DNA from 3 places in the Vibrio sp. 1078-1 genome. Region 3 is predicted to be linked to each of the others. Evidence: predicted binding sites of a transcription regulator. Region 3 holds the regulator's gene; each other region holds the start of a gene.
What was found. The regulator PurR, encoded in region 3, represses purine synthesis genes. The targets are predictions, from matches to a motif close to TNANGNAAACGTTTNCNTNA.

Region 1: a site for PurR is predicted at 4,677-4,696, ahead of R7190_RS05520 (phosphoribosylaminoimidazolesuccinocarboxamide synthase). Genes of this name have one in related genera too.
Region 2: a site for PurR is predicted at 2,227-2,246, ahead of purE (5-(carboxyamino)imidazole ribonucleotide mutase). Genes of this name have one in related genera too.

What each region holds. Positions count from the first base shown of each region.
Region 1 covers NZ_JAWOWM010000002.1:353,355-360,963, forward strand. Annotated here, with positions in the region: gene R7190_RS05505 (helicase-related protein) at 1-708, shown strand, start outside; gene R7190_RS05510 (hypothetical protein) at 997-1,374, shown strand; gene R7190_RS05515 (alkaline phosphatase D family protein) at 1,705-3,378, shown strand; gene R7190_RS05520 (phosphoribosylaminoimidazolesuccinocarboxamide synthase) at 3,457-4,560, opposite strand; gene R7190_RS05525 (SulA-like leucine-rich domain-containing protein) at 4,764-5,156, opposite strand; gene R7190_RS05530 (hypothetical protein) at 5,569-5,751, opposite strand; gene R7190_RS05535 (J domain-containing protein) at 5,929-6,903, opposite strand; gene R7190_RS05540 (OmpA family protein) at 6,980-7,609, opposite strand, start outside.
Region 2 covers NZ_JAWOWM010000017.1:1,249-8,857, forward strand. Annotated here, with positions in the region: gene aroE (shikimate dehydrogenase) at 1-493, opposite strand, end outside; gene hemF (oxygen-dependent coproporphyrinogen oxidase) at 595-1,512, opposite strand; gene R7190_RS21810 (L-threonylcarbamoyladenylate synthase) at 1,560-2,117, opposite strand; gene purE (5-(carboxyamino)imidazole ribonucleotide mutase) at 2,317-2,802, shown strand; gene R7190_RS21820 (5-(carboxyamino)imidazole ribonucleotide synthase) at 2,807-3,940, shown strand; gene R7190_RS21825 (type I DNA topoisomerase) at 4,007-4,576, opposite strand; gene R7190_RS21830 (DUF494 family protein) at 4,653-5,132, opposite strand; gene dprA (DNA-processing protein DprA) at 5,135-6,244, opposite strand; gene R7190_RS21840 (LysM peptidoglycan-binding domain-containing protein) at 6,228-7,322, opposite strand; gene def (peptide deformylase) at 7,461-7,609, shown strand, end outside.
Region 3 covers NZ_JAWOWM010000002.1:128,953-136,561, forward strand. Annotated here, with positions in the region: gene glgC (glucose-1-phosphate adenylyltransferase) at 1-150, shown strand, start outside; gene glgA (glycogen synthase GlgA) at 140-1,597, shown strand; gene R7190_RS04515 (alpha/beta fold hydrolase) at 1,707-2,510, shown strand; gene R7190_RS04520 (DUF2007 domain-containing protein) at 2,542-2,862, opposite strand; gene R7190_RS04525 (TVP38/TMEM64 family protein) at 2,883-3,569, opposite strand; gene R7190_RS04530 (TfoX/Sxy family DNA transformation protein) at 3,684-4,274, opposite strand; cyclic di-GMP riboswitch class I at 4,391-4,480, opposite strand; gene purR (HTH-type transcriptional repressor PurR) at 4,768-5,772, opposite strand; gene torD (molecular chaperone TorD) at 6,240-6,887, opposite strand; gene torR (two-component system response regulator TorR) at 7,154-7,609, shown strand, end outside.

The sequences.
Region 1 (7,609 bases), 220 kb from region 3:
GAAGAAGCGGCCATCGTGCTAGATAGCCATAGCGTGCCAGGACGAGGCGTTAAGCAAACACTGAACCTCGCATCGGTTATGATGCCTATCCCGCTGACATTATTACGCGAACTTGAGCTAGGGGAGTGGCAACAAGGTGAGACGAATTATGAAGAGGAGACCCCAAGAGCAACGATGCATTTGGTCTACGCCGGACGAACAATCTGTACTGAACATCAAGCGTTAAAAGGTGATGTTGCTGTTCAGTCTATTGTCGAAATGATAGAAGACGAGACACTGTTACCAGGATTTGCTTCTCAAAGAAAACAACAAATCCAACACTGGAAACTCTACAACGCATTGGGCCTTAATGTCGAAGGAGAAGAGGTTAACGACTTGGCCTCCTTGACATTTTCTAGCTGGTTAAAGGATCAGTTGGAAACATTAGGCGTTGAAAATGTCGATGATATGGCGTTGTTTGAACCGGAAGACTTAACATTTAACGGTGTTCCAGAATGGGAATACGACGATTTCACGGAGCAGTACCCTTTAGAACTTTCGCTGCCAGAACTCCAACTGGATGTTGAGTATTACGCGTCTCGCAAGCTAGTACAGGTCGTTTATCGAGAGGGAAACCGTAAGGGAGACCCGAAGCGTTGGGAGCTGCCACGTTGGGCTGGTTGGAAGATACAGTATAAAAAGGCCAGTCGAGTGATTGATGTAAAGTAGGTCGGCGGATGACGTTGTGACAAGAATTGATATTTTCTTGGTGAATCTATAATGATTTCATATTGATAGCGTTACTTGCGTGTTGTTTTTAGTTTCTTAATTGAAATATTAATCAATTGAATGCTTATATATGGCGAAGCTGTACATCAGTTGTTACAAAGCTGGTTTTAATATTTCCTTTTGTATGTAAATTAGGGCATAAAAGACGAATGTTTTATATCCCATTGCTATATCAAAACAGTTGAACGATATTTGGTATATCTCATTTTCGAGTGTCGGGGGCATAGAATGGATCAACAAGGAAAGACGTGCATTGAATTCGACTACACTAGCTTTTTAGGAGCGACAGGTAGTAAAAAATGGACCTTTTTAGAGGCATTTGCCACCATCGCGCCTATTTTCGGTTTGATGTGGAAACAGAACATTGCGGAATTGCGCAAGCCTGAAGATCGGTTGTGGGATGCCGCATTAAAATCGATGTCTTCTCGTAAAAGTGATGAATCCAATTTGGTCCGCTTAACCCAGCTAGCTAAACATGAAGGGATCAATGAATTGCGAGTCGTTATGCCATATTCGCTCGATGTTCAGCAAATCGAGTACATAGAATCTCGCAGTCAGTTGAAGGTGGACACGTCAGAACAAGATGTTCTTAACATCAAGTTTTAGGCTGAGTATTTCCACTTCATCGATGTACTACTTAACAATAGTGCAATGAAAAGCGACCTCAAAGTAGGTCGCTTTTTTATTTTGAGGTTTTTGTCACAGGTCTTAGGAAGTGTGATGAATATAGAGTATTTGCACTTAAATTAACAAAAATGTAACGTTTGGAAATGCAATTGTCATAACTAGCTTCTAACTTTGTGTTTTTAGGACAAATTACCGACTAAGTGGTTGGTACTGTAAGTTCGAATTAACGTCCCTTATTGGCATACAAGGATGATTGAGTCACCACGTCATTTGGGCATAAAAACAAACACAATAAGAAAGGAAGTCAATATGTCTTTGTCTCGTCGAGACTTTATGAAAGCTGCCTCTTCAACGGCGATTGTTACCGGGCTGGTGGGCTGTGGTAGCGATGCTAGTGAATCTGTTGCGGTTACCTTTGAGCACGGAGTGGCGAGTGGAGATCCTACTCAAACACAAGTAATCATTTGGACTCGTGTTACGACCTCAGCAAGCTACGCAGATGTAAGCTGGCAAGTTTCATCTAACGAAAATTTTACTGATATCGTGCAAAGTGGCACTTTTGCCACAGACACGAGCCGAGATTTCACGGTAAAAGTCGATGTTCAAAATCTCAACGCAAATTCTCGCTACTACTATCGATTCATGGTTGGAGATGTCACTAGCGAAGTCGGGCAAACTCAAACATTACCAGAGGATGGTGTAGAAAAGGCATCCATGGCGGTTGTTTCTTGTGCAAACTATCCTGCTGGCTATTTCCATGTGTATCGAGAGATTTTAAATCAACATGAGCAAGACCCGTTTGATGTGGTGCTTCATCTCGGTGATTACATTTATGAGTATGGTGCTGGTGGCTACGCTAGTGAAGATGCTGAGGCACTAGGGCGAGAGCCAAGCAAAGGCACTGAATGTATTACCTTAGATGATTACCGAAAACGGTATGCGCAATATCGCCAAGATGCTGATCTGCAAGCGTTACATGCGAGCCTACCAATGATTGCTGTCTGGGATGACCATGAGCTTGCAAATGATACTTGGAAAAATGGTGCGGAAAACCATCAAGAAGAGGAAGGCAGTTTTAATGATCGTCGTGCATCTGCGGCTGCCGCGTGGACAGAATGGTTGCCCGTTCGTGAAAACACTTTCTCAAACATGCTGATTTACCGTCAGTTTTCGTTTGGAAGTTTAGTCAATTTGATGATGCTCGACACGCGACTTGTGGGGCGTGATAAACCGTTGGATTATTTCTCGCTCAGCTCACCAACGATGGAAGCTATTGGCGGTTTAGTTGCCCAGTCGCGCAGTCAAGACCGAGAGCTGTTAGGCGCTGACCAACTCGCTTGGCTGATGGATGCGTTCAGTACGCACGACGCAACTTGGAATGTGCTAGGGCAACAAGTGTTAATGTCTCGTATGGAGTTGCCAAGTTCGGTTATGACCGCGATGTTTCAATTGTTTACTGCCACTGAAGAACAAAAAACAGAGGCGTTATTAGCGGTAAACTCTGCGATTACGGGTTATCTCTCTGACCCAAGTTTAGATACCATTGCTTTGCCATATAACCTAGATGCATGGGATGGTTACTACGTTGAGCGAGAGAACGTTTATCAACTGGCCAAAGCCAGCAGTGGTAACTTTGTCTGTTTGGCAGGAGATACGCACAACGCATGGGCAAGTGAGCTTAAAGACGTATCTAAGCATCCTATCGGGGTAGAGTTTGCGACTAGCTCTGTGAGTTCCCCTGGGTTAGAGGCCTACCTCGCGTTAGACCCTGTTGCGATCGCTCAAATGGAATACACGCTGCCGCACTTAGTGTCAGAATTACAGTGGGCAGACATCAAACAGCGTGGCTTTATGCGCGTTACTTTTACGCCCGACAAGGCAGAGTCGACCTGGTATTTCGTATCAACGATTAAAGACAAAACATATCAGGTGACGACCAAGTCAGCCTCTACAACAGATGGCACTACGTTAAATATCGGCTAAACTGAGCCTAATACGAAAAAAGTCCGCAAGCTAGTGCGGACTTTTTATTGGAAAGCATTTAGCAATCTAGCGACAGTGCTAGTCAATCAATCCGTATTCTTTGCTCAGAACTTCGATGATTTCCGCTTTCGGATTCTCACTCAAATGAATCGGCTTGCCTGTAATCTTCTCGGCAATACCAATGTAGGTGCTCGAAATCGCCATCAAAGATTCGACGGGTAAAGCATTATCACGAGCGAGTGCTTCACGCTCTGGCATACGTTCTTTATTTAGCAAGATATCTGGGTCAGGGAAGTGGTTAAGTAGGAACTGGCGGAAACCTTCTTTTGAGTTCTCTACGATGTGACCTGCTTGGTACTCTTTAGCATCCCATATACGAGACGAGTCTGGTGTACCCACTTCATCCATGTAAATCAGCTTTTCATTGCCAGCAGCATCATGAACATAACCAAATTCGAATTTGGTATCGACAAAGATTTGGTCAATTGCTTCTAATGCTTGGCTGATAACGTTAAAGCCTTCTTTCAGCAGTTTTTCGTAGAGTGCGATATCGTCCGCACTTGAGAAGTTAAATGCTTCGTAGTTGTCTACGATATTTTGACGAGTAATATTAACGTCATCCGCTTCTGGCACACCGGGAATGCCTTTTAGAATGCCTTTTGTGGATGGGGTCATTAGCAACTCTGGCAGTGCTTTGTCTTTTTCTAACCCTTCAGGAAGTTGGATTCCACAAAACTCGCGCTCGCCATTTGCGTAAGCGCGCCACATCGAACCCGTGATGTATTTGCGGCAGATGGCTTCGATTTTTACCGGTTTGGCTTTTTGTACAATCCAAACAAAAGGGTGAGGAATGTCTAGAATATGGCTATCTGCTAAGCCATTTTCTTTGAACAGTTTGAACCAGTGATTAGAAATCGCATTAAGCGCAGCCCCTTTACCCGGGACACCATTAAGACCACCTTCAGCATGCCAAATACAATCGAACGCAGAGATTCGGTCGCTAATCACCATGATAGCCAAAGGCGCATCTGGCGCGACATTGTATCCTTTTTCTTTGATCAGTCGGGCGCTGTCTTCATCAGTTAACCAGTAAACTGAACGAACTTTTCCACTATGAACGGGTTTATGGGTGCGAATTGGCAGGTCGTCATTGACGGCAAGTACTTGATTAGCAAGGCTCATTGCGACATTCCTATCATCTTAATCAAACGTCAGAAAGAGAAGATATTCAGCAAAATGTGGGCGCTGAATAAATCGAATGTGGGCATCATACCAGAACTATTTTAACTCGCCAGAGAAAAAGCAAACGTTTGCCTATTTTCTTTAATACAAAAAAAGCCCCCTTAAAAAGGAGGCGAGATGCAGGATGGATAACGTCGAACTTATTAGTGGTACTTATTAACTCTGCCTTCGACGAAAAAGACTTCACACTGATAGCGCTGCGCCATGTCGCGCAACATAGATTGATTCATAAGTGCAATTTTATTGGATGCGACAACAGCACTGGCATTGCCTGATCGGATGGCTTTTATCACGATCTCGACTTCTGAAAGCTGTTGAGAGGGCTTCATTTGAATAACGTTTTTACAGCAAATATTAGAAGCAGTGAGTTGTTCAAAGTCTGGACGAGGGCAGTCTGCTGTAAACAAAATCCATTGTTTCTGCTGCGATAAAACAGCCAGCTTAGATAGAAGCTGATCCGAAACGGCCATGGGCTTAGTTGCTTGTGCCAATACGTTGTAACGAGAGTATGTATGAGATTGACTTTGTAACTGCATCTTACTGTTCCTTTATACATGCTGTATGCCTATACAGTAGTTTGTTTTGGCGACCTGATCAACAAGTTTCTCAAAAGTTATTTGCGGTTTTTTGAAAAGGAAATAAAAGAATTTTACTTTAAGTAATTGAATTTATTTGTTTATTTTTTATTTCTGATATGTCTAACATCAATTTAAAAATGTGAGGTGAGTAGAAAGTTGGACGAGAGACATACAGGGGTTTACTACTGTATATACAGGTGTTTTTCACGGACAGTGGTTTGTATACAGTGGAAGAGGGCTGATAACCGATGCGACATGCTATGTAGGATAGGAGGGAATACGAGATAGAGATTGGAAATAGGCTTGGGAGATCAAAAAAGCGCCTTATAAAAGGCGCTTTTGAAAATCAGTTCCATTGATTCCGTCTTGCTTAGCTCGCTCGTTGCAAACGTTCGCGCATTTGCAATTCGCCTTGGTTAAATAGGCGCACGTCGATTTTTGCCATATCGTAACAAGCTTTACATGAGTAGTGGTGCTTGCCATCTAAATAATCGTGACGAGTTACAAGACTAGGTTTTTTACACCAATCACAGGTGCCTTCTTCAGTGAACATTGATTTTCTCCCCACCTAGATTAATTTGAGTCGTTAGGTGTTATTTTGCGCCGGGCATTATGGCATAAAAGCGCGACTTAAGTTAAATGTCTGTTAATTTCTTTGAGAGGGAGATCGATTGCGGTGTTTGATTATATGGGAATAAAAGCATGGTAGCCAAAGTATCCTGACCTATTTTTACTGTTTTGTAACATTTTGTGAGACGAGCTTAAAGGCATGATTGAGTCGCTTCATTTCTTCTTCACTGCCCCTTGTGTCAGGATGATAAAGCTTTGATAACTGTCTATAGCGTAGCTTGATTGCCTGTAAATCAGGGATGGTTTGTGGTGTGTAGCCAAACATAGCACACGCGACGCTTAGCTTATGGTTTTCTGCCTGAGTTTTGGATTTCTTAAATTCTCTGAATACTTTCTCTAACTGACGCTTCAGTTGCTTGTTCGTAAACTCTAGCTCTTTTATTTTTTCCGCCATTCGTTGATTTTGGCTTTCCCCTTTGGCTTCACGCGCTTTTCTATTCTGCTTGAGTTTTTTGATCACGAGGAAACTTAAGCCGCTGATGATGAGTATCGCCGCTAGCCAAATCAGCCATAGAAACGGCGAGTGTTCTACTTTGGGGTTTGCAACTGTGCTTTTCTCTTCCTGTGCTTGCTCCGCCTTTTTATCGAGCGACTTTATTTGCGAGACTTGTTTAGCTCGCAGTTGGTTGAAGCGCTGCTCTAACAGTTGATTATAAGCCTGTTCTGCTGCTGGATTATGCTGAGAAGCCATTTGATACAAGGCTTCAGTCAATTGAGAAGTTGTGACCTTATCTGGATTGCGCTGAATAAAATCGGCGAGAAGAAAGCCACGATCGGTTGGGTCATTGAGTGCGATAGAGGTTAGCCAATATAACGCTTGTGTTTCATTTTTTTCACCATTGATCCCTTTAGCAAAGTCGTTCGCGAGCTGTTTTTGTGCAGGGAGGTAACCTTGGTTGGCGGATTGCTCTAGCCAGTAGCGCGTTTCTGGTGAGGCTTCAGCTTCGTTTGATGCCAATAATTGTTGTGCGTACTCGTATTGTTCGATGGGGTCATTTGGAGCTTGAGAGGCAAGCGAGTAACCAGAAAAGCTGAGGCTAAATAAGCAGAGTAGGGCAGACGTTTTGACAGACATTAATATGTCAGGCCTAACGATAATGGTTAGGCCTGCTCCGGTAATTTTTTATTATTACCGTTATGGTGCAACCAAATTACTTCAGTGGCAAGATCTGGATTTCAACACGACGGTTGCACGCACGACCTTCAGAAGTTTGGTTTGAGCAAATTGGGTTACGTTCGCCGTAGCCGCGTGCAATTGCACGACCAGGTGCAACGTTTTGAGATACTAGGAATTGACGTACGGACTCTGCACGGCGCTCTGACAACGTTTGGTTGTATGACTCACTACCTGTGCTATCCGTGTAACCGTCAATAACGAGACTGGTATCTGGGTACTCAACTAGGATGCGAGCAACACCGCGTAGAGTATTATGGATACTAGCATCAAGCTGGTAAGAGCTTGAAGAGAAGCCGATACCGTTTTCCATACGCAGTAAAAGCTGATTTTCACCAACACGCTGAACTTGTACGCCAGAGTTTAGCAAAGCGCGACGTAACTCCGCTTCTTGTTGGTCAAAGTAGTAACCAACGCCAGCGCCAGTCGCTCCGCCTGCGGCTGCACCAATGAGTGCATGCTGACGACGTTCTTTAGCATCATCACCCGTTGCTAGGCCGATTGCTGCGCCAGCGATCGCACCAATAAGCGCGCCTTGCGTGGTGGAGTTAGTTTCGTATTCACCCGTTGTTGCATTTTGGCGTTGAGTGGCTTGACAGCCAGTAAG
Region 2 (7,609 bases), on a different contig from region 3:
CTGCAAGCTCCTGTGCTTTACTAAAGGTACGGTTGGTAATGGTTAAAGAGGTCGGCTTTTGATCAAGTAGTGGCTTAATAACACCACGAGCTGCACCACCAGCGCCAATAATTAGGATTCGCGCGCCTTCCAATACAACCTGATGCTGAAGCAGATCTTGCACTAAACCTGCACCATCAGTGTTGTCACCGATGATTTCACCATCGTCTAACTTCTTGAGGGTATTTACCGCGCCTGCTAACTGAGCCCGTTCTGTCAATCGACTAGCAAATTGATAAGCATCTTCTTTAAATGGCATAGTGATGTTGCACCCCTTGCCACCTTCAGCAAAAAACACCTTCGCCGCGTCAATAAAACCATCAACAGGTGCACTTTCTGCGGTGTACACCAAAGATTGATTAGTTTGACGAGCAAACAAGGTGTGAATGAATGGCGACTTACTGTGTCCGATAGGATTACCAAACACGGCATAGCGATCGATTTGCTGGGTCATTTCCTTACCTTTGCTCCTTACTTAGATATAGAGAAAACAGGGCCACCTGATTACAGATGACCCTATCACTATCTATCTATATAGAAAAGGAGATTCCGTGCTTACCACTCTCGGGGCGTTAGGTATCGCTCGTAAAGTTCAGCTTCTGGCGATCCCGCTTCTGGCTCGTAGCAGTACTCCCAGCGAGCGAGCGGCGGCATTGACATCAGAATCGACTCAGTACGCCCACCACTTTGTAAACCAAATAAGGTGCCACGGTCATACACTAAGTTGAACTCTACGTAACGGCCGCGACGATATAGTTGGAATTCACGCTCACGCTCACCATACTTGAACTCTTTACGACGAGAAACGATCGGCAAGTAAGCCTGGCAATAGCCTTCACCGACTGCTTTGATGTAAGCAAAACACTTATCAAATTCCCACTGGTTTAGATCATCAAAGAACAAACCGCCAACACCGCGAGTTTCATTACGATGTGGTAGGAAGAAGTATTTGTCACACCATGCTTTATGCTCTTGGTAAACATCGTCACCAAATGGCGCACAAAGCAGTTTTGCAGTATCGTGCCATGATTGGCAATCTTCTTCAAATGGATAGAACGGCGTTAGGTCAAAACCACCACCAAACCACCAAATTGGGTCTTCGCCATCTTTTTCTGCAATAAAGAAGCGAACATTGGCGTGTGAAGTCGGTACATAAGGGTTTTTAGGGTGAATAACCAAAGAAACACCCATCGCTTCAAAACGACGACCCGCTAGCTCTGGACGATGCGCTGTCGCAGATGCTGGCATTTCTTTCCCTTCCACATGCGAGAAGTTCACGCCTCCCTGCTCGAAAACAAGGCCATCACGCATAACACGTGAGCGCCCACCGCCACCAAGACGTTCGCCCGGTTCACGATGCCATGCATCCTCGACAAAGACGGCCTTTCCATCTTCTTGTTCTAACTGCTGACAAATGGAGTCCTGAAGTGACATCAAGAACTGCTTTACGGCGTGCTTATCGATCGCTGACATACGTTATTACCTATTACGTGAAACCTAATGATGGCTGGTTAGCAGGGTTAACCCTGTCTTAATATTTGTGAAGTTTTGGCGTCACGAATCTCGCTGGGTTTATCACGACCGCTGGTCTCGCCACGAAGAATGGCGACCAGCTTATCACCCAACTGCTCTTCGACTTCTTCCGTGGTCATACACGGTGGTAAGCCGGAAAGATTCGCGCTGGTAGAGGTTAACGGCTTTCCGAATGCATTACATATTTTTTGCACCAAAGGATGATCAGTCACACGAACCGCAATTGAATCAAACTGCCCTGAAACCCAGTTGGATACTTTATCGCTCGCTGGCATGATCCAAGTGTATGGGCCTGGCCAAGTGGCATGAACAGTCTGTAATTGTTCTTCAGTCAACTGAGATTCATCAATATAAGGCAAGAGCTGATCATAACTTGCCGCGATGAGAATCAGCCCTTTTTCTACCGGACGCTGCTTGAGCTCTAATAGCTTTTGAATTGCTTCTGGGTTATCTGGATCACATCCGACACCAAAAACCCCTTCTGTTGGATAGGCAATCACTTCGCCTTGCTTGAGTGCGTTGAGCACTTGTTCAAAGTTATCCACCGATTACTTCCTATTTGTTTGACTGTGTTGTTTTCACTAAGTGTACAAATATTCATTCTCAGACACTAAAGCAATTTTTTTATAAAATGTATCAATAGCGCCAACAACAAGAAGCAAACGTTTGCTTGAGATAAAAATCCCCGTATAATGCGCACAAATTTATAGCTCACCTAATTTTTGCAGCTTAAAGGAGTTTGAGATGAAAGTCGGTATCATCATGGGTTCTAAATCCGATTGGCCAACCATGAAACTAGCAGCGGACATGCTAGATCAATTTGGCGTGCCTTACGAAACAAAAGTCGTGTCAGCACACCGAACTCCTCAATTACTGGCTGACTACGCTAGTGGCGCAAAAGAACGCGGCATCAAAGTTATCATCGCAGGCGCAGGTGGTGCAGCCCACCTACCAGGTATGGCGGCGGCGTTTACTAGTTTGCCAGTGCTTGGGGTTCCCGTTCAGTCTCGTGCACTGAAAGGTATGGATTCACTGCTTTCTATTGTACAGATGCCAAAGGGAATTGCGGTTGGTACATTGGCGATTGGCGAAGCGGGCGCAGCAAACGCCGGTATCCTAGCTGCGCAAATCCTAGGCACTCATGATGAAAACATCATGGCGAAGGTAGAAGCATTCCGTAATGAGCAAACGGAAACAGTTCTCGCAAATCCAAACCCTGCAGAGGATTAATCAGATGCATGTACTGGTTCTTGGTGCGGGTCAGTTGGCTCGTATGATGTCTCTGGCTGGTGCGCCACTGAATATTCAAATTTCAGCTTACGATGTCAGCAGCGGTGATGTCGTTCACCCTTTAACTCAACAGGTACTTGGCCATGGCTTGGAAAATGCGATTACGCAAGTTGATGTGATTACTGCCGAGTTCGAGCATATTCCACATGACGTGCTCAAGGTTTGCGAAGCGAGCGGCAAGTTCCTACCAAGTACGCAAGCCATCAAAGCAGGTGGTGATCGCCGTATTGAAAAAGCACTGCTTGATGATGCCGGCGTGCGCAACGCGAAATACTACGTCATTGAAACTCGTGAAGACTTTGACCGCGCAATTGAACACGTTGGTATGCCAATGGTTCTGAAAAGTGCATTAGGTGGTTACGATGGTAAAGGCCAATGGCGCTTAAAAGAAGCTTCTCAAGTCGACGACATTTGGACTGAGATGTCGGAGTGCATCGCGGCAACACCAACTCAAGCGATTGTTGCTGAAGAGTTTGTTCCTTTTAACCGCGAAGTATCACTGGTTGGTGCTCGAAGCAAAGATGGCAGTGTGGAAGTGTATCCTCTGGCAGAGAACGTCCACACCAACGGTGTATTGAGTCTTTCTACTGCGATTGATGCGCCAGGGTTACAGGAACAAGCAAAGCAAATGTTCACGGCAGTCGCAGATAGCCTAGATTACGTTGGCGTATTAGCGCTTGAGTTCTTTGATGTCGATGGGGCACTTTTAGTGAATGAGATTGCTCCACGCGTGCACAACTCTGGTCACTGGACACAGCAAGGTGCAGAAACGTGTCAGTTTGAAAACCATCTGCGCGCAGTGTGCGGCTTACCATTAGGCAGTACGAAATTGGTTCGTGAAACCTCAATGATTAATATTCTTGGTGAAGACACACTACCAGAAGCATTGTTATTAATGGATGGTTGCCACATTCATTGGTATGGCAAAGAGAAACGTGCAGGTCGCAAGATGGGACACATCAACGTGTGTGGCGACTACCCAGGAGAATTGCACCGTAGGTTGTGCGCTCTGGCAGACATCTTAGACCCAATAGCTTTCCCAGCCGTGCAAGCGTTCGCTAAACAGCCTCAACACTAACGTTTGGCAGCAAAAAAATAAAAAAAGGGTCGCACGATGCGACCCTTTTTAATTCCTTTGATGTATTTACCCTTGTTGGGTGTGCTGGCACTTACGGTTGGCACATTGCAATTTCACACCACTGGCGAGTTTCTTCTCCACCAACAAAGTAAAACCACATTCTTCGCATCGCCCCTTGACCGGAGCAAGGTTCACAGCAAATTTGCATTTAGGGTAGTTGTCACACGCGTAGAATGTTTTGCCAAATCGGGTTTTACGCTCAACCAAATGTCCTTTGCCACATTCAGGGCAAGCGTGTTGCTCTTGTGACTGCGCCTCTGGCTCTGGTTGATTAATCGACTCAATATGATGACAAGCCGGGTAATGGCTACAACCAACGAACATACCGTAGCGCCCTTGGCGGAGAACCAACTCATTGCCACACTCAGGACAAGGCACACCCAACTCTTTCACGATGTGACCATCATTGCTGTGTAGCGGTTTAATGTAATCACAGCTTGGGTAATGGTTACAGCCGAGAAATGGGCCATGTTTTCCGTGCTTGAGAGTCAGCTCACCACCACATTTTGGACACGGCTCGTGTTCCAAAGCGTGTTCATGGGCAGAGAAAAGGGTGTTGTCGATTTTACTACTCATACTTACCGTTTCGTGAAAAACACACAAAAAGACAAGCTCGCGTTTATTCTAGTTAAACTCGAACTTGCCCAGATGGTTAGTGAAGAATCCCTTGTTCCTTGGTGTACAACAGCTCTTCCATTAGCGTGTAAGCGTTTTCGTTGCCAGGCACATTAAACAGCACCATCAGAATGATCCATTTGAGATCTTCAAGCTCAAACTCACTCGTTTCTAATCCCATCACTCGGTCAATCACCATTTCGCGAGTTTCTGTGGTTAACACATTGATTTGCTCGAGAAACAATAGAAAACCTCGGCATTCCAAATCTAAACGCTGCATCTCTTTCGCTGTGTAGATACGAGTTGATGACGAAGCCATGCAAGTCGAGATTGCAGAAGAGGTGTCACTTTGCTGCAATGCGGCAAGCTCTTCTAACCAGACAAGGGCTTTGTAGATATCTTTTTGTTGGAAGCCTGCACGAAGCAACTCTTCTTCCAACTCGTCTTGTTCGACCTGTAACTCTGCATCGCTATGGATGTAGGTTTCGAATAGATACATCAGTATATCCATCATCATAGCTAGCCCCTCCCCTTTCGAATATAGCCACCTGAAACCGCAACGACATGCCCAGAGAGTTCTAACTCTAAGAGCTGCATCATGACTTCTTGGACAGGTATATTGGTCCTGTTTGCAAGAATATCAACCGGTGTAGCTTCACTTCCTACGTTAGCTAACAGCTGAGGAAATGGCAATTCTTCTTCATCATTTAACGTAGAAAATAAATCGGTACTCTGATTAATAGACCAATCAAGCAAGGACTGTATTTCATCTAAGACATCTTTCGTCTTTTCTACGAGGCAAGCGCCATGACGTATCAACTGGTTTCCACCGCAGGCATTGGGGGCATTGATTGACGCTGGCAGCGCAAATACTTCTCGACCTTGCTCAAGCGCGTAACGAGCTGTAATTAACGAGCCGCTCTTTTTCGCCGCCTCGACGACCAGTACACCAAGCGATAATCCACTAATAATACGATTACGACGCGGGAAGTTTTCTGGGCGCGGCTTGGCATTAGGCCGAGACTCAGACACCAAAGCCCCATGTTCAATAGCACGTTGCGCTAAACCACGATGACGTGCCGGATAAATATTTTCTAAGCCAGATCCTAGCACCGCAATCGTCTTACCACCCGCTTGCAACGCACCATCATGCGCATGACCATCAATGCCTAAAGCGAGACCACTGGTGACAATAAAATCGTGCTGAACAAACTCTGCAGCAAACTGACGTGCATGCTGTAATCCATCAATACTCGCATTTCGACTTCCAACCATCGCGATTTGTGGCTGAGAAAGACAAGTAGGGTTTCCTTGAACAAAAAGTAGAGGTGGCGGTGCAACGATTTGTTTGAGCTGAGGTGGATAACACGGGTCAGTCAGTGTCAGGATATGATGATTTGTAGAAGCCTCAAGCCAGCTTAAACAAGCATCGACTTCTTTATCTGTTGAAGCCCAAGCTTGAATTTGCTTAGTTGTTAACCCAAGTTGTTGTAGCTGTTCAGGAGAGAAGTTTACGATGTTACGTGGCGTGTCTCTTGCCAGTAGCTTATTCATTTTGACGCCGCCAATGCCTGGCAAACAACTCAGTTTTAACCAGGCAGCGAGATCATCGTTATTTCGTCGATTCATCGATGGTTAATTCGTCCGCCAACGGTGACACCACCGAAATATCTTGGTTAATGGGTTTCGTACTGTTAGTGATCAGTGCCAAGCTAAAGTACTCATAAGGACGAATGACCAGCAACTCACCAACTTTGCTTTGAGGCAAAGTAATTTTCTTATCAAGCACGCCAAACTCTTTCTTGAACTCATCGCCGTCTTTGTAAACTGGGTGCGCGTCTTCTTTTAAATCAAACACACTGCCTTGCTTGAGATTGTCTGACGTGCCTTTATCAATCACCACGACTTGGTTAGTTGAACTAAAGCGAATACCTTCGATATTACCTAGCAACTTTGCAGAACTGCCTTGTGGCGACGGCAGCGGATAGAACGTAGTCGTGAAGTCAGTATTCTCAACCGATTGATTTGGCAACGCGATATCGTTACGTAGGATTTCTTGCATTTGCGATGTAAGCTTCAAACCTGAGTAATCAGTCGAAGCTTCAACGAGCTCGCCTTTGGCAATCAAACGCAGCGCGGTAATCTCTTCGGACACATCGTCACGCGAAAAGGTAGCTACTGGTCGGTAAATAGCCCAACCTGTCGCGGTCTGATTGCCATTGATATACAGCACATCTTCTGCAGTCAGATACTTACTGCCCTTGCTGCTACCCATCACTTTTGCTGCTCTGTTCAACGAATCTTTATCTAGCAACCGATCCGATTTAAGGTAAGGCATCACCAAACCTTCCGCGACCGTTGGTACGGCTTTCTTTTCTGTGATGCGAGCTTTCGGGCTCAGCTTCTTAACCGGTTTTAGGCTCAACACGGGCTGACCGTTAATCCACACCAAAGACAGCTTGTCTCCGGGATAAATTAAATGAGGGTTATCGATTTCCGGGTTTACTTGCCATAAACGAGGCCACAACCACGGGCTATCCAAGTACATGGCCGAAATATCCCATAGCGTATCGCCCTTCACAACTACATATGTATGTGGCGCATCATCTTTAACAGTCAGTGGGTTCGCATCCACATTTGCTACAGCGTTGAAAGAGAAAAGTAACGGCAACGTAACACTGGCAACGTTGCGGAAAATTCGATTCATGACCCTCGTCCTTGGTCTATTAAGCAGGAACCAGAATGGAAATTGGTGCAAGGATGCTGTCATTTAGGCTATAAAATGTCTAGAATTGAGCCAACAAGGTTTGTGCTGTTTCGGCACAGTTCAATATTTCGAGTGAATATGTCTGTATTACAAGTATTAACATTCCCGGATGATCGCCTGCGCACAGTCGCAAAGCCTGTTGAAGCGGTGACACCTGAGATTCAAAAAATCGTCGATGACATGATTGAAACCATGTACGACGAAGAAGGTATTGGCCTTGCTGCAAC
Region 3 (7,609 bases):
TGTGTTTTACGTCGTGTGATTGTCGACAAGGATGCCGATATTGCTCCTGGTACTCAGATTGGTGTGAATCTTCAAGAAGATAAAAAACACTTCCACGTGTCTGAGGAGGGCATTGTTGTTATTCCGAAAGGGGCTCGAGTTGGCTACTAACTACTTATCTATTCTGTTTGTAGCTTCTGAGGTTGAAGGCCTCATTAAAAGTGGTGGCTTGGCAGATGTTGCCAAGGCACTACCGGAAGCCCTTCAAAACCTACAGCAAGACGTAAGAATTACCATCCCTGCGTACAGCAGTATTGATAAACTCGCAGACGCAGAAGTTGTATTAGAAACAGAATTAACATCATGGCCGCATACGGAGTATCGAGTTTTGCGGCTCATGTTAGGTCAAAATCCTGTTTACCTGATTGATTGTCCGCCGTATTTCAATCGACCATCAATGTATGCGGAGAACAACCAAGCGTATACTGATAACGGCGAGCGCTTTGCGTTTTTTAGTGCAGCATGTCTCGACATGTTACCCAAGCTCGCCTTTCAACCTAATATCATACACGCGAACGATTGGCACACAGGTCTTGTTCCATTTTTGCTCAAGCACAGGTATGGCAATGATCCGTTTTTTGCTCATACTAAAAGCGTCATTTCAATTCACAATGCGGTCTTTAAAGGAGTATTTAGTTATGAAGACGTGCAGTGTTTGCCAGAGTTTCATTGTAGAAACGTTCCCGATGCTGCGGTGAGTGCAACACATATTACGATGCTTAAAGCTGGTGTAATGAATGCAGATAAGATAAACGCGGTTAGTCCTACGTACGCAGAGGAACTAAAAACAGAGCTTGGCAGTCACGGCATGGCTTGGGAGTTTCAGCAACGCGCGCAGGACTTAGTTGGTATTTTGAACGGTTGTGATTACAGCGCTTGGAATCCGGAAACTGATACCTACTTGCCGGTTAATTACTGCGCCGACCAGCAAAGTATGTCGCAAGGGAAGAAAGCTTGTAAAAAAGCATTACAACAACGACTAAATTTGCCCGAAAAAAATGTAGCTATGTTCGGTATGGTTTGTCGGTTGACCCAGCAGAAAGGCGTTCATTACTTGTTGCCTGCTTTGGCCGATTTTTTGAAGCACGATGTTCAGCTAGTTGTCGTTGGGACCGGAGACCCTGTTCTTGCAGCTCAGCTACGAGAGGTTGCCGCGCAGTTTTCTAGCAAATTTGCCTTTGTAGAAGCGTATGACAATGAACTTGCGCATATCGTTGAAGCTGGTTCTGATTTCTTCTTGATGCCTTCTGAGTTTGAACCATGTGGCTTAAACCAAATCTATAGTATGGCTTATGGGACATTACCGATAGTACGCGGTGTTGGTGGCTTAAAGGACAGCGTTAGCGATTATGATGTAAACCCATCTGAAGCAACGGGGTTTGTTTTTTTCGAACCGACACCGCAGGCATTGTTGTTAACGATGCTAAGGGCACTGTTGCTCTACGCTCAAAACGAGCCTGAAGTGAATAAAGTACAGTTGCACGCGATGCAACAAGACTTTTGTTGGCAAAAGGCCGCAGAATCTTATTTGCAGCTTTACCACTCAGCGTTAGTTTGACTTAAAATTGTAACGAAAGGCACCGAATGAGGTGCCTTTATTATCTTGAGTAAGGGGAGTGTGGTAGGATGGCTTTTTACTCAATAGCACGATCTTTTTGATACTCAATATGACCCAGCCGCTACTTTTTCATAAAACCTATTTGCACCCTACTAGTAATGAGTGGGTTGTATTTGTGCACGGTGCTGGTGGTAGCTCTTCTATCTGGTTCAAGCAAATTAAAGCTTACAAGCAACACTTTAACTTATTGCTGATCGATTTAAGAGGGCATGGAAAGTCAAATCAGTTACTTAAAGAGCTCATTGCTAGCCGTTATACCTTTACGGAAGTTACCCAAGATATTTTGAAAGTATTGGACCATTTAAAGATCCAATCCGCTCATTTTGTCGGTATGTCGCTTGGTACTATTATTGTTCGAAACCTTGCTGAATTGTCATCAGAGCGCGTACGTTCGATGGTGCTCGGCGGTGCTGTCACAAGGCTTAACACTCGTTCTCAGATATTGGTGAAATTAGGTAATTTTTGTAAGCATATCCTACCGTACATGTGGCTCTACAAACTGTTCGCTTATATTGTTATGCCTCAAAGAAGCCAACGAGAATCTCGCCACCTTTTTATTCGCGAAGCCAAGAAGCTTTGCCAAAAAGAATTTAAACGTTGGTTTATTCTTGCCGCTGATGTAAATCCGTTAATGAAATATTTTAAAGATCGAGAGTTACCCATTCCGACTCTTTACTTAATGGGCGACAGGGATTACATGTTTATTAAACCTGTCAAAGAAATGGTTGCAGCACATAAGCTCAGCATTCTACGAGAAATCCCGAATTGTGGTCATGTATGCAATGTAGAGCGTCCAGAAGACTTCAATCAACACTCCATCGAGTTTATTAAACAGCAAGCTGTATGTGCTTAAAACTGAGTGCATCCACTGAATAGGAGAGCCGCTATAGCTCTCCTAGTTGATATCCACATTGCCAACATGCACCAAATTGCCCTTCGTTTATTTCATGACATTTTGGGCATTGCCAATCTTGATACTCATGCCTATCGGATTGTTTTCGATATGCTTTTACTATTTCTTCAGCTTTCATCTTTTGTGCCGTGTCAAAAAGCCACACATAAGGATCGGTATCATCACCAAACGGCAGTTCTCCTTTTAGGCCGAAAATACCTTCTCCGCGAACTTCACAGTAAATTTGTTCCACTTTAAGCAGCTCACATACAATGTGTGCTTCTGCTGGGTTTTTAGCGATAAATATTTTCATCAAAATACCCACTTCACCAATTACGAGTTTTGCTGACTTGGTGTCGGCCTTACTTTATTCATAACCCATTTAGTGATGATTGGAAATAGTCCCAATAGCGCAAAAGACGCTAATACTGCGGGTGAAACAATGCCCGATAGGCTTTCAATTGTTGCTAATTGAGTACCTGCATTCAGATATACGGCTGTGCCTGGCAGCATACCTATTTGGCTAGTGAGATAAAATCGACCTACAGACATCGGTGTTAAGCCCATCAGTAAGTTGATTAGAAAGAAAGGGAATACAGGGATTAGACGCAAGGAAAATAGATAAAAAGCTCCGTCTTTTTCGACACCTTGATTAATTGCGTTGAGTTTATTTCCGAATTTGTTTTGTACCCAGTCACGCAATAAGTATCGGCTGCTCAAGAAGGCCAGTGTTGCCCCCATAGTGCTAGCGAAAGAAACCAGTAGCAAGCTTGTCCAAAAACCAAATAAGGCTGCACCAAGTAAGGTGACTACTGCCGCTCCTGGGATAGAAAAAGCGGTAATTGCAATGTAGGTAAAAAAGTAAATCGCAGCCGAGAATACAAAATTCTGATCGATGTATGTAGTTAGTGCTTCTTGTTGGGCTTTTGCATTCTCTAAGGTTAAATACTGGCCAAAGTTAATACCTAAAAAGACGATAGCCGCTAGTAGGATGAGACCTAATATCAGTTTCTTATTCATAATTTTGATTCCAATTTGGGATATATGTAATAAGACAGTAGGAAAACCGAAAAAATTTCACAAAAAAACCGCAGATTAGACTGCGGTTTTACAAGATAGTTTTTAGGCCGACTTTTATTGGAGGCCGTTCATCAACTCATCTCGGCGAGCTTGAGGTACCACACTCCAATGAGTGCCGTTGATAGCACCTTCTAGTGCCCATAGCAACTCAATGTTGACGGTTGCAGAGTGCGTATCTCTTATCGCTTTATAGGCGTTAAGCGCACCTTCCTCTTCAAGCTTCTCTACGGATTCGATGCCGGCTTTTTTTAGCATGCGCTCGGTAGCCAGTCGTAAGTTAGGCAAATCTTTCAAACGGTTAGGTTTTGTACTTGCTTGCTGTTCTTTCTCAAGCTTTGCCTTTTTCAATGATTGATTCGCTACTTCGATTAAGCGTTCGCTTGATTCCCATAAATCGCTGGAAATAGCGTAGTACTTTGTAACGACTGGAAAGCCACGTTTTTTATAAACGTAAGGCTTTAGCCCTTGTTTCTCGAAGTCAGATGAAGTTTTTTGGTCTGCTCTGATATGAAGCTGATTGTTTACCACTAGTGCAAACATTGTTTCATCAGCGAATAGTCCGAAGCCACCAAACATTGAGCGCGACTTGATATTACCAAGTGCCTCAAATAGCTTCATAGAGTCTTTGAGTATCGGTTTATCCATGTTTTGTTATCTCGGTGTAATTAATATTACGCCACCAAAAGTCAGGTCCGAGAGAGTAGCAAACATGCGTAAAAACAATGTCATTACAGAGTAAAGTCATTGCTTACACACTTGCCATCGGTAACCCCGCTACCTTCCATATCGTAATATGGTTCAGGCCGGAGGCTTTGCGTCCCACTCTTTCGAATGGTTTGCCCTGTGCGTGACACAATGAGCATACTTCTTATATTGAATTAACATCACGGTTTAGCGTTAAAAGTGTGATATCGGTTCAATAAAAATGATAGATTGAATGCTCTATTTTGCATATGGAAAGGTGCAAATTGGCCTTTGAAAAGGAGTTCTTAATATATATTACATTTATATAAAACAGGGAGTTAACGTTAGTCAATTGTTATTAGAGTGGTGTGAAGTATTAGAGAATGCTTAATTTTTCCAAAAAAATAAGCGCCCCTGTAGAGCGCTTATTTAACACGGTTAAATACAGTAAAATTTAGTTCATTTTTTTCACAGTATTTCGAATTACAAGCTCAGGTTGCATTTCGAAAATTCGTTTTTCGTGTTCTTTATCTTTGATACGCTCAAGTAGAATTTCGAATGCATTTTTACCAACACGACGTTTAGGTTGGTGGATAGTCGTTAGCGGTGGAGAGAAGTATTCTGCAAGCTCGATGTTGTCGTAGCCGATCACTGAAATATCTTCAGGAATTTTGATCCCGTTTTGTTGCAAGCGGCTCATTAGGCCTAGAGCCATTGTGTCGTTAAAACAGAATACCGCCGTCGGGCGCTTGTCCATTGCGGTAATTTTATCTGCAACTAATACGGCCGTATCACATTCAAAGTTACCTTCAAGGATCCAGTCTTCATTTACAGCTAGGTTCGCTTCGCTCATTGCGCGACGGAAACCTGCAATGCGCTCTTGGCAAGCAAGCTTTTCAAAATGACCGCTTAGACAAGCGATATCCGTATGACCATTGTCAATCAGATGTTTGGTCGCAATGTAGCCACCTTCTTCTGAGTTATCCATGATTTTGTCTGCTTGCGAGCTCTCTGGGCCCCAATCCATGACCACTTTAGGAATGTCCGCATGACGGTCAAGCATCTCTTTTAGTTCTTCGGTTAAGTCAGAACACATCACTAGGATGCCATCAACGCGCTTTTCAGCCAGCATACGAATGTAATCGCGTTGTTTTTCGTAAATCCCGCCTGTGTTACATAAAATCAGAGTATAGCCTTGGCGGTAACAGTAGCTCTCAACGCCATCAATCACTTCTGAGAAAAATAGGTTAGTTGATTGAGTTACTAACATGCCAATCGTACGAGTTGAGTTGCATTTTAGGCTGCGTGCAACGGCACTTGGCGCGTAATTCAGCTCGTCAACGGCTTTCATTACTTTTTCTTGCGTTGCTTCTGCAACGAAACGCGTTTTATTGATAACGTGCGAAACTGTCGTAGTGGAAACGCCGGCTAAGCGAGCAACGTCTTTTATCGTGGCCATAAATGGTGTCCTGTATCGAGCTACTGAAATATGTCGTATTGGATGTACCTGATGCTCTAATGGTTTCACACCTAGCAATATAAAATTGGCGCTAAGTGTCTCGGCAGCGGTTGATCCAAGTGCGACAAAAGGGTGCGTAGCAGCATCGGTCGATGAATTTTATCTTTTTTCTATCTGATGAGAAATTGCCATCAACCTGTTAAGAAAACACAAAAACCGCTATATTTCAGCGGTTTACATATAAATCATATTTAATCGTTTGCGCTCACATTTTAGCCCTATGTGGACTGACTAGCAATGTTTTCAGCACGAGATTTGTGTATTTGAAGTCACATTTTGACTGCTAAATAACCAAGCGTCTTTGCGCTAAGTTAAGGCAAACGAATATTATACCCAAGTTACTTACAATTGGTCACTTTCGGCATACAGGAAGCCCGATAGGCAGGCTCCCTAAAAATAGGCGGCAATTATTCACCAAGAAGGTAGGCGCTGTCTAGTTTACAAAATGCAACTAATAGTTTCGCGACACTCGAGTAAAATCCAAATTCGTCGAATTGTTTACATTTGTCTGAAAACTGAGGTAACCAAGACATCAATTGTTGCTGGATAAAGTCGTTTTGTTTAACGAAGGCTTCTTCCATGTGTTTTTCTTGTTCAAGCTCGTTTGAGCGGATAATCATGTTCCCGAGAAAGTCGAGCTCAACGGCTAAGTGATCCGCAGGTTCCTTTAGGTTTTCGTCTACTTGAACGCCAAATTCAGCCATCAACTTTTCCATTTCCTCAGCTGGCTTGTCATTCAGTAAACCTGATTCACCAATGTACATGGATGCGTAAGGAAGAGCGCCGTATTTTTCTGTCTTCAAAAACAGTTCACAAAAGTCAGCTGCAAGCTCTAGTTGTGCATCTTCACGATCTTGTAACCGATTCAATGCATCAACTAGGCTATCAACAGCTGGTTTCAGCGACTCATTTTCACCTAAACCTGCGAGAAAACTGCGAATTTCAACACTGTGATAGGCTTCCAATTCTTTCTCTGTTAGTTCTTTTGCGAACAAGCTCGAAAACCACCAGTAAATTTCAGCGCGTTTTTCATTAAAAGCTTTCACTTCTTGCATTTTGGGCTCCTGAATGATGCTTCAAGTCATGCATCACAAAGTCAATTAGGGATATCCCCTAAGTGTAATCAATTAAAATGAATAGCAGTAACTATAATTGTTATGTTTTATGGTCAAAAATGACCGTTTATTAATAGCAATGGGCAAGCTTGTTTTGAATCAATAAAAACGCTAAATCTTGCGTTTTAATGTATCTATGACTAGAAATGTTACTAGTTATGAATAGAATACGTCTTGGATAATAAGAAGACAGAAAAGTGGTGTAAATGAGCTATCACGTATTAGTCGTAGAAGATGATGTTGTAACTCGTAGTAAGCTTGCGGGATATTTCCAAAATGAGGGCTACCAAGTCAGCGAAGCAGAGAGTGGCGCGGAAATGCGTGAAGTTTTGCAAGCGGGCGATGTAGACCTGATCATGCTGGATATTAACTTGCCTGGTGAAGACGGCCTGATGCTTACTCGTGAGTTACGTAGCCAATCGGATATTGGTATCATATTAGTAACAGGACGCACGGATAGCATTGATAAAATCGTAGGCCTAGAAATGGGTGCTGACGATTATGTGACAAAACCTTTTGAACTGAGAGAGCTGTTAGTTCGCGTTAAAAACTTGCTGTGGCGTATTTCAGCAGCGCGTAGTGGCAGCTCGAAAGCGAATGAAACCAGTGAAGAGCACATTGTGCGCTTTGGGGAGTGGACATTCGACATTCAACGTCGCGCA